Regions from separate parts of the Arthrobacter sp. FW306-2-2C-D06B genome, predicted to be linked through region 1. Evidence: predicted binding sites of a transcription regulator. Region 1 holds the regulator's gene; the other holds the start of a gene.
The links. Region 1 encodes LexA, which represses DNA repair genes until DNA is damaged. Its sites were predicted from a motif close to TCGAACANNTGTTCGA; they were not measured.
Positions count from the first base shown of each region.

Region 1 (8,413 bases):
TGGATCTTGGCGGCGTCTCCGCTCAGGTCGCGGCCCGCCCAGGGCTGGCCGGCAGAATCGCCTGCTCCCCCGGCGCCCGCCAGGGCAGCGGCGATGTGCCCGGGCAACTGCCGGGGTGCCGGAGTCGAGGCCTTGTCAGCAGCCGGGGACTGTGGATCCTGCGACATCAGCGGCGGCCGGCGACGTCCAGGGCTTCCGGAAGCGTGAAGGCACCGGCGTACAGCGCCTTGCCGACGATCGCTCCTTCGACCCCTAGAGGCACGAGCTCCCGCAGGACGCGCAGGTCCTCGAGGCTGGAGATGCCGCCCGACGCAACGACAGGCTTGCCGGTCTTTTCCACCATCCGGCGCAATAGCTCGACGTTGGGACCCTGCAAGGTTCCGTCCTTCGTGACGTCCGTGACCACATAGCGGGCGCAACCGGCCTCCTCAAGGCGGGCCAGCACCTCCCAGAGATCGCCGCCCTCCTTGGTCCAGCCCCGGCCCGCGAGCGTCGTGCCGCGGACATCGAGCCCGACGGCGATCTTGTCACCGAAGCGGTCGATGGCCCGACGGGTCCATTCGGGATTCTCCAGCGCGGCCGTTCCGAGGTTCACGCGGGCGACGCCGAGCTCGAGCGCGCGCTCGAGGGATTCGTCGTCGCGCAGTCCGCCGGACAGCTCAACCTTGACGTTCAGCTGCGAGACGACCGCGCTGATGAGGTCGGCATTGTTGCCGCGTCCGAAGGCTGCGTCCAGGTCCACCATGTGCACCCACTCGGCTCCGGCGTTCTGCCAGTTCAGTGCGGCTTCGAGCGGGGTGCCGTAGCTGGTCTCGGAGCCGGCTTCTCCCTGAAGGAGGCGGACTGCCTGGCCGTCCACGATGTCGACGGCGGGCAGGAGTTCCAGGACGGGCAGTTCAGAGGGGGTGGTCATTGATGTCCTCGGTGTCGTGGGGACGGGCGTCAGTTGCCCGGCAAGTTATTTGGCAGGCACGATCATTTGGCAGGCAGAGTGAAGAGGTAGGCCGCCAGCAGTGCCAGGCCGGCGAGTACGTAGAACGAAATGGAGACCCAGGCGGGGCGTTTCTGCTGGTGGAAGGAGATTCCGCCGCCTACCAGCAGCCCTGCCGCGCCCATGAAGATAACGGACCACATCTTATGCAGCGCCTCCGGCCCCGGTCGCCTGCGGCTGGGTTTTTGCTTGCGGTCGCAAGCCATCGACCCAGTTACGCAGGAGCCGGGCTCCGGCGTCGCCCGACTTCTCTGGGTGGAATTGCGTAGCGCACAACGGACCGTTTTCCACGGCGGCGATGAAACGGGCACCGTGCTCTGACCAGGTCACCTTCGGCGGAGCCATGCGGGGTTGGACGACGTCGAATTCCCACTTCTGCACGCCGTACGAGTGCACGAAATAGAAGCGTTCGTGCTCGACGCCGGCGAACAGCTTTGAGCCTTCGGGCACGTCTACGGTGTTCCAGCCCATGTGCGGGACAACGGGCGCTGGCAGGAGTTCCACTTTGCCGGGCCACTCGCCCATGCCTTCCGCCTCGGTTCCGTGCTCCACTCCGGCCTCGAACAAGACCTGGAGCCCGACGCAGATGCCCAGGACGGGCCTGCCCCCGGCAACACGACGGCCGATCATCCGGAGGGCGTCAACTGCCTTGAGTTCGCGCATCACCGTTTCGAACGCGCCGACGCCCGGGACCAGGAGCCCGTCAGCATTCAGGACATCTTCGGGCTGGGCGCTCAACGTGACTGCCGCTCCGGCACGCTCAAGCGCCCGGACCGCAGAGCGGACATTGCCCGAGCCATAGTCAAGGACCGTTACGGTCGGTTTTCCTTCAGGCGAGACAATGCGGCTGGCGGCCTTCGGATCCACGACGGCGCCATCCTTGAGGATGTGCCTACTCACAAGGCGCCCTTGGTGGACGGAATGCCTTCGACGCGGGGGTCGGACTCAACGGCGGAGCGGAGCGCGCGGGCGAACGCCTTGAACTGGGCCTCCACGATGTGGTGCGGATCCCGGCCGGCCAGGACATTCATGTGAAGGCAGATGCCGGCGTGCAGGGTGATGGCCTCGAACACGTGGCGGGTCAGCGAACCAGTGAAGTGTCCACCGATCAGGTGGTATTCCTGGCCGGCGGGCTCACCGCCATGAACGAGGTAAGGGCGTCCGGAGACGTCGACGACGGCGTGGGCCAGCGCTTCATCCAAAGGCACCGTGGCCTCGCCGAAGCGCCGGATACCCGCTTTGTCACCCAAGGCGGTGCGGAGGACCTCACCGAAGGTGATAGCAACGTCCTCCACGGTGTGGTGGGCGTCTATGTGGGTGTCTCCGGTCGCCTTGACGGTCATGTCGATGAGCGAATGCTTGCAGAGCGCCGTCAGCATGTGGTCATAGAACGGCACCGAGGTACTGATATCCGAGACTCCCGTGCCGTCGAGGTTGATTTCAACCAGGACGGAGGATTCGCTCGTGGTGCGTTCCATTCGTGCTGTCCGGGCGGCCGCCGTGCTGGCGCCGTTTTCGCTCATTGATGATCCTTAGGAGGAAGGAGTGGTGGGACTTGTTCAAGTCTAGGCCGGTGCGGAGACCTGGCCGTCCAGCAAGGCTTCGAGCGCCTCGAGGAACGCGGTGGTCTCAGGCTCCGTACCGGCTGTGACGCGGAGGTGGCCCGGTATGCCGACGTCGCGGATCAGGACCCCGCGCTCCAAGAGGCCTTGCCACAGGGCATGGGGGTCTTCGATTCCGCCGAAGAACACATAGTTCGAATCCGAGGCGGCCGGCTTGAAGCCCATGCGGCTCAACTCGCTGACAATGCGATCGCGCTGGACCTTGATGTCCTCGACGTCGGCCATGAGGGCTTCACGGTGCCGGAGTGCGGCCAGCGCGGTTGCCTGGGTGATGGCGGAAAGGTGATACGGAAGGCGGACCAAGCGGATCGCGTCGGCGACCTCGGGGGCAGCCGCCATGTAGCCGATGCGTGCACCGGCGAGGGCGAAGGCCTTGCTCATGGTCCGGGAGACGATAAGGCGCGCCCGTCCAGGGAGGAGCGTCAACGCGCTCGGCGTGTTGTCGTGGGCGAACTCGTGGTATGCCTCGTCCACGATCACCACGGTCTGGCTCGCCTCGCCCGCCTCGTACACGGCTTCGACGACGTCCAGCCCGAGCCCCGTGCCGGTGGGGTTGTTCGGGGAGCAGAGGAACACGACATTCGGTTTGAGTTCGCGAACCTGCGCGGCGGCCGAGGCCGCATCGAGTCCATAGTCTTCAGCGCGGACTCCCGCGATGTATCCCGTGTCGGTTCCGCTGGCCAGCAATGGGTACATCGAGTACGTGGGCGGGAAACCGAGCGCGGTCCGGCCCGGACCACCGAAGACCTGGAGGATCTGCTGCAGCACTTCATTGGAGCCGTTGGCTGCCCAGATGTTCTCGGCCGCGAGGTCATGGCCGAGGTATTCAGCAAGGGCCTCGCGTAGTTCGGTGAATTCGCGGTCGGGATAGCGGTTCAGTCCGACGGCGGCTGCCGCTACCGCCTCGGTGATGGCTGCCTGGACATCGGCAGGCACGCCATGCGTGTTTTCGTTGACGTTGAGCAGAATCGGAACATCAAGCTGCGGTGCGCCATACGGGCTCAGGCCGCGGAGGTTGGTCCGGAGGGGAAGTCGGTCAAGTCGCTCAAGCTGGTCACTCACCATGACAGTTTAAGGTGCCGCGGCCGATGCCCTGAAACTGTGACGGCGCTGCGCCCTTTCAGGCGAGCTGCCAGCCCGGTCAGCGTTGCTGTTAAGTGGCCGGAATGAACAGTTGCTGGCCCGGCACGATGCGGCCGTCCTGAAGGTTGTTCAGCTGGATAATCTCGGCAACTACGTCACGTGGATCCCGGGACGGTGCGGCGATTCCCGCAATCCCCCACAACGACTGGCCCACTTGTACCGTGACGCTCGTACTCGAGGTGGGCTGCAGCTCGGCGGCGGAATCTGCAGCCTTGGCCGGCGAATTCAGGAATCCCGCCAGGCTGAGCAGCACTGCGACCAAGAGCATTGCCGGGACGCCGAAGAAGACCATGCGGCCCCGGCGGGTCAGGCGAAGCCGGCCCGGTGCCGTACTGCGGCCGGACCGGTGGGTGATGGTGATTGCGGACATGAGCTGAGCCCTTCTGAACATTGCCGCGTTCCGGAATCCCTGGTTGCGGCTGCCAATTCTTGCCTTCAGTCAGTGCTTGCAGGACGGCTATTAGTTGATCTGTTCGAACGATTCGAACGAACACCCGGATCCTGCATCACTTTTATAGAACACATATTCGAACCTTGCTATGACATTTTTAGCACCTATCAACGAACGATGTCGAGACTCGCTAGAACAAATGTTTGAAAAACGCCAGTGCCTGCCCTACGTTTGAGTGAAGGAAAGAGCACTGAACCAGTGCAACAGGAGGGTCTGACATTTCAGGCCGACAGTCCCGCAGGCGCCTCAGCGCCGAACGGGCGGAACGGAAGGGCGTTGGCGAACATGGCAGCGAAAGCCACTGGCAGCGGGCCGGCCTCAGCGCGGAGCCAGCAGCCGCAGAAGGCCCCCAAGAGCCTGACCGTCCGCCAGAAGAAAATCCTGGAGACCATCCAACGTTCGGTGAACGATCATGGTTATCCGCCGTCGATGCGTGAAATCGGGGACACCGTCGGCTTGGCGAGCCTGTCCAGCGTCACGCACCAGCTGTCACAGCTCGAGAAGCTCGGCTATCTTCGTCGCGATCCCAAGCGCCCGCGGGCAATGGAAGTACTCATGCCGTTGACCCTCGACGGCGGCTCTGTCATACCCGGTGTTGAATCGCCGGCGAAACTCCGCAGCGCGGGCGGCCTGGCCGTCACGGAACTCGCGAGTGCGAGTGACACGGCCATGGTCCCCCTCGTCGGACGCATTGCTGCCGGTGGACCCATCCTGGCTGACCAGACCGTTGAAGACGTATTGCCTCTGCCCCGCCAATTGGTAGGCCATGGCGAGCTCTTCATGCTGAGAGTCGCTGGTGATTCCATGATCGACGCCGCTATCTGCGATGGAGACTGGGTGGTGGTTCGGCGTCAGAACGACGCACTCAACGGCGACATCGTGGCCGCGCTCCTGGACGACGAAGCCACTGTCAAGACCTTCCGCCAGCGCGACGGCCACACGTGGCTGCTCCCCCAGAACACCCAGTACGAGCCCATCCTCGGGGACCATGCCACGATCATGGGCAAGGTTGTTTCGGTCCTGCGCTCCCTTTAGTTCGCGGTGGCTCCAGGACGGGTCCGCTTGAGCAAGCGCGCGCCTTAGGCCTTGGCCGACTCGGCGTAAAGCCGTTCGAGCGCACCGCGCACTACTGAACGGTCCGTGGTGGGCCAGAAGGGCGGCAACGCTGCCCGGAGGAAATTGCCGTAGCGCTCCGTCGAAAGCCGAGAATCCAGGACTGCCACGACGCCCTTGTCCCCTGTTGAGCGGATGAGACGGCCGGCGCCCTGTGCCAGCCGGATGGCGGCGTGCGTCGCCGAAACCGCCATGAAACCGTTGCCGCCGGCCTGCGCCACCGCGCGGGACCGTGCCGTCATCAGCGGATCGTCCGGACGAGGGAACGGTATCCGGTCAATCACGACCAGCCGGCATGAACCGCCCGGAACGTCAACACCCTGCCAAAGGGACATGGTGCCGAACAGGCACGTGTCTTCCTCCTCGGCAAACTGCCTCACCAGCGCGGCCATGGTCGATTCGCCTTGGCACAGGATGTCCACATCCAGGCGTGACCGCATCGCTTCCGCCGCGTCCTCCGCCGCACGTCGGGATGAAAAGAGGCACAAGGCCCCGCCGTGCGAGGCCTTGATGAGCTCTTCAAGCTCGTCAAGCGCTTCGGGCGAGGTGCCGCGCCCTGGCTTGGGCAGGTGCTTGGCGACGTACAGCATGCCTTGCTTCGGGTAGTCGAAGGGCGAGCCTACATCCACGCCGGTCCAGCTGGGGGCGCCTTGGCCAGTCAGGCCCAGTCCTCCGGCTGTGGCCTCGAATGCAGAGCCGATAGCCAAGGTGGCAGAGGTCAACACCACGGTATGGCCGGCGAAGAGACCTTCCCTCAGGCGTCCGGCAACGCTGAGCGGCGCGATGTTGACGAGCGCAGGCGAATCCTCGTCCGGCGCCGTGTAGCCCTGCTGCGGATCGAAGGTACTGTTCCTGGAGAGCCACACGACTTCCCGGTTTTCCCGGGCCGAGAGCAGCCGTTCGCACAGCTCGAGGATCAACATCAGCCGGGAGCGCGCGAGCTGGCGTCCGCCGTCGACCGAATTGGACGAATCCCCCTTCGAGTCGGAAAGCGCTGCACGGCAGGCTTCCCGGAGCTGGTCCACGCAATCAAGTTGTTCGTCATTGAGCCCGTTGGGCAGAAGGCCCGACGGCGCACCGATGATCGCGAGTTCCAAACGGTCGGCTGCGGCGTTCAGCGCGTCCACGGTGATGGCAGTGTGTTTGCGGGCGCTCGAGGCCGCGGCATGGATCATCGCCACGGACAGTTGCCCGGACACGGCACCGGTCACGCGGTCCTGGAGCTCGTGGGCCTCGTCCACCACGACGACGTCGTATTCGGGCAGCACGGCGAGGCCTTCGAAGGCGCTGACTGCGAGCATCGCGTGATTGGTGACCACGACGTCGGACTCCGCAGCACGGTGGCGCGCCAGCTCGCTGAAGCACTCCTCCGCCATGGGACACTTCTGCGCCCCGAGGCATTCCATCGACGTGACGGATACTTGGCGCCAGGCCCGGTCTGTCACGCCCGGCATGAGTTCGTCCCGGTCCCCCGTGGCGGTCTTCCCGGCCCACTCACGCAGCCTCAGGACTTCCTTGCCAAGCTGTGAGGCCGGGCCGCCCATGGCTGCGGCGAGATGCGGAACGCTCGTGTCCTCGCCGAGGGAGAACAACTGCCCCTCCGCCGGCTCCTCGCTGGGGAACCCGCCCTCCAGCTTGTGCCGGCAGACATAATTGGCCCGGCCCTTGACCAGCGCGATGCTGACCGGGCGCTCCAACTCCGGATTGATCGTCTCCAGGAGCCGGGGCAAATCCCGGCCCACGATCTGCGTCTGCAGGGCGAGGGTGGCCGTGGACACGAGCGCAGGCTTGTTGCTCTCCATCGCGTGCGCAATCAGCGGAATCAAGTACGCGAGGGACTTGCCCGTGCCCGTGCCCGCCTGGACCAGGAGGTGTTCACCGGTCTCGATCGCCCGCGCCACCTGCCTGGCCATCTGGTGTTGGCCCGTGCGGTTTTGGCCGCCCATACCGGCGACGGCTTTGTCCAGGAGTGCGAGGGCGGTCCGTTCCCCCACGGTTTCGCCGCGCTCCCCCGCCTCTGGATCAACCATTGTTGACGAACGACTCCAACTCGGCTGCCAGGTTCTCATGGACCATGGCCACCACGCGGGTACCTTCCTCCTCATGCTCAAGGCTGAGGATTTCGGCGTCGGTGTTGTGCAGCTTGTTGATGAGCTCGCCCCGGTTGTAGGGAATCAGAACCTCAAGGCGCACGCCAGGGCGCGGGATGGCTTCGCTGATGGCTCCGAGGAGTTCGGCAATGCCCTGTCCTGTGCGGGTGGACACGACGACGTGGCGTGGCTCTTTTTGCTTGAGCCGCTCCACGACGAACGGATCCGCGACGTCCGTCTTGTTCAGGACGATGATTTCCGGGATCTTCCGGGCATCCACTTCGCTGAATACCTTGCGGACAGCCGCGATCTGGCCTTCCGGATCGGGATGCGAAACGTCCACCACGTGGAGAATCAGATCGGCGTCAGCCACCTCTTCCAGCGTCGAGCGGAAAGCCTCCACGAGCTGGGTGGGCATCGAACGCACGAAGCCGACGGTGTCCGAGAGCGTGTAGCCGATCCCGTCAGGCGTCTGGGCCTTCCGGACCGTCGGATCCAGGGTGGCGAACAACGCGTTCTCCACGAGGACACCGGCATCCGTCAAGCGGTTGAGCAGGGACGACTTTCCGGCGTTCGTGTAGCCGGCGATGGCGACCGAAGGAACGGCGTTACGACGGCGGTTGGCCCGCTTGGTCTCGCGCGATGGCTTCATCGCGGCAATTTCACGCCGCAGCTTGGCCATGCGTGTGCGGATTCGACGGCGGTCCAGTTCGATCTTGGTTTCACCAGGACCACGGGAACCCATGCCGGCGCCTGCACCACCCACCTGGCCACCGGCTTGGCGCGACATGGAATCGCCCCAGCCACGCAGGCGCGGCAACAGGTATTCCAGCTGTGCAAGCTCAACCTGGGCCTTGCCCTCGCGGCTCTTGGCATGCTGCGCGAAGATGTCGAGGATCAACGTGGTGCGGTCCACCACCTTGACCTTGACGATGTCCTCAAGGCCGCGCCTTTGGGACGGTGCCAGTTCGGCGTCGACCACCACGGTGTCCGCGCCGGTGGA
Region 1 covers NZ_CP084560.1:1,607,550-1,615,962, reverse strand. The annotation lists gene LFT47_RS07630 (SseB family protein) at 1-167, opposite strand, end outside; gene priA (bifunctional 1-(5-phosphoribosyl)-5-((5-phosphoribosylamino)methylideneamino)imidazole-4-carboxamide isomerase/phosphoribosylanthranilate isomerase PriA) at 167-913, opposite strand; gene LFT47_RS07620 (hypothetical protein) at 976-1,134, opposite strand; gene hisH (imidazole glycerol phosphate synthase subunit HisH) at 1,136-1,891, opposite strand; gene hisB (imidazoleglycerol-phosphate dehydratase HisB) at 1,888-2,514, opposite strand; gene LFT47_RS07605 (histidinol-phosphate transaminase) at 2,557-3,675, opposite strand; gene LFT47_RS07600 (LysM peptidoglycan-binding domain-containing protein) at 3,767-4,126, opposite strand; gene lexA (transcriptional repressor LexA) at 4,493-5,242, shown strand; gene LFT47_RS07590 (ATP-dependent DNA helicase) at 5,287-7,350, opposite strand; gene hflX (GTPase HflX) at 7,343-8,413, opposite strand, start outside.

Region 2 (8,413 bases), 1.9 Mb from region 1:
ACCGAAGTCGTGGTGGAAGCAGACGATACCCTGAGCGGCATCGCCGTGCAGTTCGGCGTCGACTTGGATGCCCTGATCGCAGCGAACGCGGATACCGTGCCCAACCCGGACCACATCTACCCGGGCCAGGTGCTCCGCTTGCCCTAATTCAGACGCATTCCGACTCAAGAATCCGGTGCGGATGCAAATTGTGTCGGCGCCGTTTTTCCCTGTCACGCAGCCGATTTGTGGCCTGAGAAATCGTCCGGTAGAGTATTTACTCGTTGCCCCCCTAGCTCAGTGGTAGAGCGCGTTCTTGGTAAGAACGAGGTCACCGGATCGATTCCGGTGGGGGGCTCTGAATGAGGGCCTGTGTCAAGGCGGTTTTGACCGGCTTGGCGCAGGTTTTTCTCATTCGTGGCGGTGTAGCTCAGTTGGTTAGAGCGCACGACTCATAATCGTGAGGTCGGGAGATCGAGCCTCCCCACCGCTACCAAGAAAGTCCCCGCTAAGGCGGGGGCTTTTTCGTTTCCGGGGTGTCGCACCGAGCCGGATACGGATCGAAGAAATGGCCCTTCCGGCGGCCGGCCAAGTCTGCCCCTGGTCCTGATCGAAGCCCGCAAGTCTGCTGGGCACTTGCCGTAAAGATTTCGTAAAGATCCTGTCGAAAAGCTGAGAGCGCACCCGACCAGCCGATAGTTTTTAGAGGCGCCGCCACTTGAGTGTCCCCCAATCCTCAGGTGGCGGCGCTTCTCGGAGATCTTGGCCGCCGACTTACGTGCCTGAGGACAAACAGATTCTCCCATCATCGCTTGGCGCCCGAGCGGACAGTCTTAAGTGAATCTTGATCTTTTCTTAGTGTTTCCTTGAGGTTCACCGTGTAGGGGGTCATTTCGTCTGTGGGCTATCTCCAGCTACGATCAGGAGGTTGTCCGGACCGAAAGGCATCCCTGCTCGTGGATTTTGGCCGCTATCTCATTGACCTTGTGGTTTTCGTTGGCATCACAGTTGTGCTGATGTGTTCTCTTAACCTGCTCGTGCTGTGGCAAAAGAAGCGGAAGTACACGAAGTTGTTACACCCTGAGGGACAGTCGCTACCGGGCCGCGATACCGGAGCCCGTCCGGAAAGGCCAGGCCCTGGACGCATTCGCGATCAACGGGCGACTCTCACCGGCGTCCAAAGGCCATGACAATGGCTACGATCGCCGCGACGACCAGCACCGTCGCAACCCAGATCCACTGTTGTCCGTCCAAGTTCGCCCCGCTCACAGGTATTGGTCCAGTCTCCCAAACTGGAGGGCATAGGGCGAGGTCTGATCGGTAGTTCGAGCCTCCCACCGTTGCAGAAGCAGGCCAGGAGCCTCAAGCTCCTGGCCTGCTTCTTTTTAAGACGCTGGAAGCCCGGGGGCCTCCCGTCCTGACGTTCTTTGAAAGCGATGCCGTGCAACGCTCCGGCGACACGCCCTTGAAGAGGCCTTCGGGGATTCAAAAGAGGGTCGGGATTGGAACGCGCAAACCTCGCCGCCGCGCGACCGCCCTTAGTTCAGTGCGATGACGAGCATCTGGTTGGTGCCCGGGATGCACGTTTGCAGTACCGCCCGAGGAAATCCACCGAAGACCGCTGCGACGTTGTTGGTGGTCCCGCCTTGTGGCACCTGGCCGCGGGCCGTCACTGTGTACGTGCCGTAGCCTGGGATGCTCACCGTCTCGCCGATGCCGATACCCGAGAATTGTGCCCATCCGCCGCAGAAATCATGTTCGGTAATGAACAGCGAGTAGGCGTCCGTGGGGGTGAAATGGATCGGGCCAATGCAACTGTCCACGGCCGCCTGGCCACCTGAGCCCGCAACATAGATGGTCCGCACCGCTGGAGCTGGAGCCGGAGCGGGAGCAGGCGCAGGCGCCGGAACGGGGGCAGGGGCAGGTGCAGGTGCAGGTGCGGCGGCCGCGGCAACCGGCGGTCCTGTCAGCTTTAGCACTTCGCCGGGCACGATGACGGAGTAGGCGCTGAGCCCATTGGCCGCCAGCATTCCGTCGACGTCGACGCCGAACCTGGCGGCTATGGAGCCAACAGTGTCGCCGCTGATCACCGTATAGGCGTTCGTGTCAGGCGCTGGAGCAGGAGGCGGCGCAGCAACCGGAGCCGGAGCGGGTGGAGCTGCGGCCGGCGCCGCTGCGGGCGCTGACGGCGCGACGGCGGCCGGTGCCTGCGTCTGTACCGGCGCCTGCGTGGCGGCCGGCGTGGGACTGCCAGCCGGCGTCGGACTGGCAGCGGCCGGCGAAGGCGCGACAATCCCGGCGCCCGAACCGACATGCGGGGCGACTGCGGCGCTCGTCCCTGCCGGCGCAAGTACCTGTGCGTAGTTCTGCATCGTCACGGCTGCAATCGCCACCGCTGCCACGATTGCCCAGGTGGCTATTGATGCCTTGTACCTGGTGAGTGTTCTCACCCCCTTGGATATCAGGGCGAGGACGTTGCCTCCGCTGATCCCGCTGTGTCCGTACTCCTGCTGATACATGTCGGATCCCCGTAATTCATGGTTTCTGGGGCCGGTCGGTTGGCTGGCCCGGGAAGTGATACGCAGGCGCAGGGGATGGCGCTTTGTTGAGACCCTTTTGCTTAAATGCGCAGCACTGAGGAATCCCTCGATCCATCTGCTGTGATAAATCCATCAAAGGGATGTATGAACCCGTTTTGATAAATCCATCAGTGAGATTTATGAAAGAGATATTTCCTTTTTCCTGCTGCAGGTAATTTGAGTGTAGGAATGGAGAATTCGCCCTACACGAGTGGGTGCCACTCGCTTTTATTCCGAACTGCCGGTCAAACACTCGCAAGGCTTCTTCGGCAGGTGGCGGGTGCTTGCAGGAGTCCGGACTGCCAGCCCCGGGGCGGGGTGGTGTGATTATTACTAAACTAAGTCTGCTTAGTAATTAGAAGTCATATTTATCCGGAGAATTGACGAATTCGGCAATGCGCACCGCAAACGCGGAGACACTATTTTCCGGGAATTTATCCACCGTGTTGGGAAGGGCTTGACCATGCACTTGACCGCTGGGACAGAATGGGTCCATGAGTCGAATCGCAATCATCGGCGGCCACGGCAAGGTGGCCTTGCAACTGTCCCGCATCCTGAGCAACGAAGGTCACGCGGTCACTTCCTTCATCCGCAATCCGGAACACGCCCCCGACGTCGAAGTGACGGGTGCCGCCCCGGTAGTACTCGACGTCGAGAATTCGACGACGGCGGAGATCGCCTCTGCACTTGACGGCCACGACGCGGTGGTGTGGTCCGCCGGGGCAGGCGGAGGCAATCCGCAACGTACGTATGCAGTGGACAGGGACGCCGCCATCCGCTCGATGGATGCCGCGGCGCAAACGGGCGTGGCCCGCTATGTGATGGTGTCCTACTTTGGCGCAGGACCCGGCCATGGCGTTCCCGAGGACAACAGCTTCTTCGCCTACGCGGATGCCAAGGCCGCGGCGGACGAGTACCTGCGTGCGACTGACCTCGACTGGACGATCCTTGGCCCGGGCGCACTGACCAGCAATCCTGGGTCTGCGCTCATTGAGGTAAGCCCCGCGGACCCGGGCACCGGGACCGAAACTTCGCGGGCCAATGTTGCCCTAGTGGCTGCCGCCGTCCTCGAACTGCCCGAGACTGTCCACCGCACCATCGAGTTCAGGGACGGCTCGGTGCCTGTGGTGGAGGCCCTCACCGCGTCCTAGCCACACGCTGCCGGTCCGGTAGCCGGGCCGGGACCGCACGTCGGCGGGATATGTTTGTAGGGCTAGTCCCGAGGCAATGCCCGGGACGCTGCCGCTACTGGATATCGGGAGTATGGGGAAATCGGGAACATGGACCAGTTGGCACTCATTGTTGGATTGCTCCTCGCAACGGTTGTGGCCGTGGGCTTGGGGGACCGCTTGCGGCTCCCGTACCCGGTGCTGATGCTGTTGCTGGCTGCGGCGATGACCTTCATCCCGGGCTTCCCGGACTTTGAGCTTGCGCCTGAACTGATCCTCCCGATCTTCCTCCCTCCGCTGCTCTTCGCGACCGCCCAGAAAAGTTCCTGGGCGGTCTTCCGGGTCCGTTGGCGGACGCTTCTGCTCATGGCGGTGGCACTCGTGGTCGTTTCGACGGCGGTCGTTGCCGGAGCCGCGTGGCTCATGATTCCAGGGATCGGCATTCCTGCGGCGATCGCACTGGGCGCCATGGTGGCTCCGCCGGACCCCGTCGCGGTTGAATCCGTTGCCGGTCGCGTCCACATGCCGCGCAGGCTCATCACCGTGCTGCAGAGCGAAGGCCTGTTCAACGACGCGGCCGCGATCGTGATCTTCCAGGCCGCGGTGGCAGCGACGGTTTCAGGCACCAAGGTGGGGGCCGGCGTCGTGCTCCAATTCATCATCGGTGCCGCCCTTGCCGTGATTGTCGGCATTGCGATGGGCTGGTTGACGAGGCTCATCACCAAGCTGGTCACCTCCATGGTGGCCCGAAGTGCCGTGACCCTGGTGACTCCCTTCGCTGCATACATCCTGGCTGAAGAGCTGCACGCTTCGGGGGTGATCGCCGTCGTCGTCACGGCCCTCGAGACACAGCGGCACGCGCGGTCGCAGGACGCGGCCGAGCGCGTGACCCGCACCGCCTTCTGGGATGTGGTGGAACTCCTTGCTACGGGCCTGGCGTTCGGACTTGTGGGATTGGAGATCCGGCATGTAATCCGGGACGAAGGCACGGCCATTTACGGCATGATCGGTCCGGCCGTGGCGGTCTGCGCTCTCGTGTTCGTTGTCCGGTTCGCCTGGCTCGGGCTCTTGGCAATCTCGGCCCGCAAGCGGAAGAACCTGCTGCAGCCAACGTCCCCCAAGGAGGTCCTCATCCTGACTTGGTGCGGCATGCGGGGACTCGCAACGCTGGCACTCGCCTTGGCCCTTCCGCTGACTATTGCCGACGGCAGCGACTTCCCTGCCCGGCACGAGATCCTGGTCATCGCCTGTGCGGTACTGTTGGCCACCCTGGTGCTGCCGGGACTGACCCTTCCGTGGCTCATGCGCGTGCTCAAGGCATCCGAAGACGGTTCGCACGAAAAAGATGCCGCTAGGCTCTTGGCCAAGCGCGCCCAGACTGCCGCCATCTCCGCGCTCAAGGAACACGATCTGATGAAGGAGCTGCCGGCGGACAAGGTAGCCCTCGTCAAGGAAAAGATGACCCGCCTGCATGCCGAGCTGCTCGACGGGACATTGAAGAATGAGTCGGACGCTGAAAAGCGCCAACGCGGCAGGGAACTGGCGATCGCGGTCCAGACCATAGCCCTCGACGCCGCGCGCCAGGAAGTGGTCGCGGCGCGGAGCGAACCGGGGATGGATCCCGAGGTGGCGGACCGGGTGCTGCGCCAGCTCGACCTCCGCACCATGGCGATGCCGGACTAGCGGCCGCGCCGACCGCGCCGACGGGAAACGGCCGGCTCCGAAGGCCCTAGGCCCGCCGCAACACCAGATCCAAAGAGTTCTTCTCCACGTGGTCCAGTGCGTGGCGCACCGCACCGATGCCCACAATCGCATCGCCCAAGGGGGAGGCTGCCAGCCGCGGGGGAGTGGCGGTGTAACTGGCCAGCTTCCGTGTGGCAGGTTCGAGGAGGACCGACGCCGAATCCGCCACCGCGCCGCCGATCACCACGAGCTCCGGGTTGAGCAAAATGGCTACCGTGGAGACCACCCGGGCAAGCCGGTCCGCAAGCCGGTCCAGGATGCCCAGCGCAACCTTGTCACCCTGGGCAGCGGCGGCGAAGACGTGCTGTGCCGTGACCTCGTGGCCCGGCTCGGCCGCGGTGCGCAGCGTCGTTTCCGCGTTTCCCGCCAAGGCTTCCGCCGCCCACAATCTGGCGAGCGCGGCGAGGCCGTCCGCCGATCCGACTCCGTCCACCATGTCCAGGTAGGCCATCTCGCCAGCGCCGCCGCGGCTGCCATGAAGCAAACGGCCGGATTCCACCAGGCCCGCACCGAAACGCTCCCCGGCAAGGAGCACTGCCAGGTCCTGCACGCCGCTGCCGGCGCCGCGCCAACATTCGCCCAATGCCGCCAAGTTGGCATCGTTCTCCAGCATTACCGCCCATCCGTGCAGATCGTGCAGGGCCTTCTTCAGCCCGACGTCGAACAGGCTCCAGAACGGCTGGCTGACGAGGATGTTCCCGTCGCGGCCAACCGGGGCTGCGAGCCCCACCGTCACCGCAAGGACCTTGTCCGGTGCCACTGCGGCAGCCTCGAGGGCGAGCAGCGCGGTTTGGCTGATGACACGGATCCGTTCCCCGGCTTCGATCTCCCTGGCGCGGAATGGCTTGCTGGCCCGTCCCGTGGTCTTGCCGCGTAGATCGGCCGCCACAACGGTGGTCTTGAGGACGCCGACGTCGATTCCCAGGACGCAGCCTGCACTTTCGTCGAGCTCGAAGCGCCGTGCGGGCCGGCCTTTCTGGTAGGCATCGGAATCTTTTTCCAGCTCGCGGATCCAGCCCCGGGCCATGAGGTCTTCGCACACGGAAATGGTGGTGGCGCGCGTGAGTCCGGTGGCGTCCATCAGTTCAGAAACCGTCACGGCGTTGGAGGAACGGATGGCTCCGAGCACGGTGGCCGCGTTGAACCGCCGGAGCATCTGCGGCGTGGCAGTCGCGATTTCAGGCATGGCTGTTGACCTCCTGTAGGTATGCGTCACATAATACTTGAGGTACTAAATTTAGATTCTAAATAAAAGTCCCATCCATCGAAGCGTCGACACAGAACAGGATTCCCTTTGTCCTCCACCGTCACCATGGCAACCCACTTCGACTCCGAGCGCGCCGAGCGCATGGCCGATCCGAACTGGTGGCGCCAAGCGGCTGTCTACCAGATCTACCCTCGCAGCTTTTCCGATGCGAACGGCGACGGCCTGGGCGACATAAAGGGCATTACCGCCAAGGTTCCGTACCTGAAGTCCCTCGGCATTGACGCCGTCTGGTTGAGCCCGTTCTACCCCTCGGCCCTTGCTGACGGTGGCTACGACGTCGACGACTACCGCAACGTGGACCCCAAGCTGGGCACCCTGGCCGACTTCGATGAGATGGCGGCCGCCCTGCACGCCGCAGGCATCAAGTTGATCGCGGATATCGTCCCGAACCACTCCTCGGACCGGCATGAATGGTTCAAGGAGGCGCTGGCGTCCCCGAAGGGCTCGGCAGCCCGTGAGCGCTACATCTTCCGCGACGGCCTGGGCGAAAACGGCGAACTGCCCCCGGCCGACTGGGACTCGATCTTCGGCGGCCCGGCCTGGGAGCGCATCACCGAACCGGATGGCACCCCCGGACAGTGGTACATGCACATCTTCACCAAAGAACAGCCGGACTTCAACTGGGAGAACCCCGAGGTCCGCGAGGACTTCCTGAAGACCCTGCGCTTCTGGTCCGACCGTGGCGTGGACGGCTTCCGCATCGACGTTGCCCATGCCCTCACGAAGGACCTGCCGGAGGTTCTGCCCTCCAAGACCGAGCTGCCCAAGGAAGGCGAAAACGCTTTGGGAGCCCACCCGTTCTGGGACCGCGACGAGGTTCACGAGATCTACGCCGAGTGGCGCAAGGTCTTCAACGAGTACAACCCGCCCCGGACGGCCGTCGCGGAAGCGTGGGTCCACGCGGACCGCCGCGCCCGCTACGCCAGCCCCGAGGGACTGGGCCAGGCTTTCAACTTCGACCTCCTCCAGGCCGATTTCGATGCCGCGCAGTTCCGCACGATCATCACCAAGAACCTGAGCGAGGCCGCGGCCTCCGGTGCTTCCTCGACCTGGGTCTTCTCCAACCACGACGTCGTCCGGCACGCCACGCGCTACGGCTTGCCCGCGGGTAGCGGCCGTGACGGCCTGGGCCAGGACGGCAAGCAATGGCTCCTCGACGGCGGTTCGGCCGCCGACGTCGACGCCGAGCTCGGCTTGCGCCGTGCCCGCGCCGCGTCGCTGCTGATGTTCGCCCTGCCGGGTTCCGCGTACCTGTACCAGGGCGAAGAGCTTGGGCTGCAGGAAGTCGGCGACATTGTGGCCGGGCAGCGCCAGGACCCGGCGTTCTTCCGTAACCCTGGAGTCGACGTCGGCCGCGACGGTTGCCGTGTCCCGCTGCCATGGACCAGTGAAGGTTCGTCGTTCGGTTTCGGCGATGGACATGCCCACTTGCCGCAGCCTGAATGGTTTGCCGGCTACGCCGTGGAGGCGCAGGACAACGTTCCGGGCTCCACCCTGGAGCTGTACCGCAAGGCCCTGGAATTGCGTTCGGAACTGCGGTCGGCCGAGGACCTTGAATGGATCCCCTCGAGCAATGAGTCGGTGCTGCACTTCGCGCGGCCCAACGGCTGGCAGTCGGTGACGAACTTCGGAACCGAGCCGGTGGCACTTCCGGAAGGCACCGTCGTCGTGAGCAG
Region 2 covers NZ_CP084560.1:3,529,818-3,538,230, reverse strand. The annotation lists gene LFT47_RS16515 (LysM peptidoglycan-binding domain-containing protein) at 1-147, shown strand, start outside; tRNA gene LFT47_RS16510 (tRNA-Thr) at 266-337, shown strand; tRNA gene LFT47_RS16505 (tRNA-Met) at 399-475, shown strand; gene LFT47_RS16500 (LysM peptidoglycan-binding domain-containing protein) at 1,518-2,498, opposite strand; gene LFT47_RS16495 (NAD(P)-binding oxidoreductase) at 3,053-3,709, shown strand; gene LFT47_RS16490 (Na+/H+ antiporter) at 3,839-5,410, shown strand; gene LFT47_RS16485 (ROK family transcriptional regulator) at 5,457-6,656, opposite strand; gene LFT47_RS16480 (glycoside hydrolase family 13 protein) at 6,765-8,413, shown strand, end outside.
Region 2: LFT47_RS16500 (LysM peptidoglycan-binding domain-containing protein) is a predicted target of LexA. The motif match lies at 2,652-2,667, and genes of this name have one in related genera.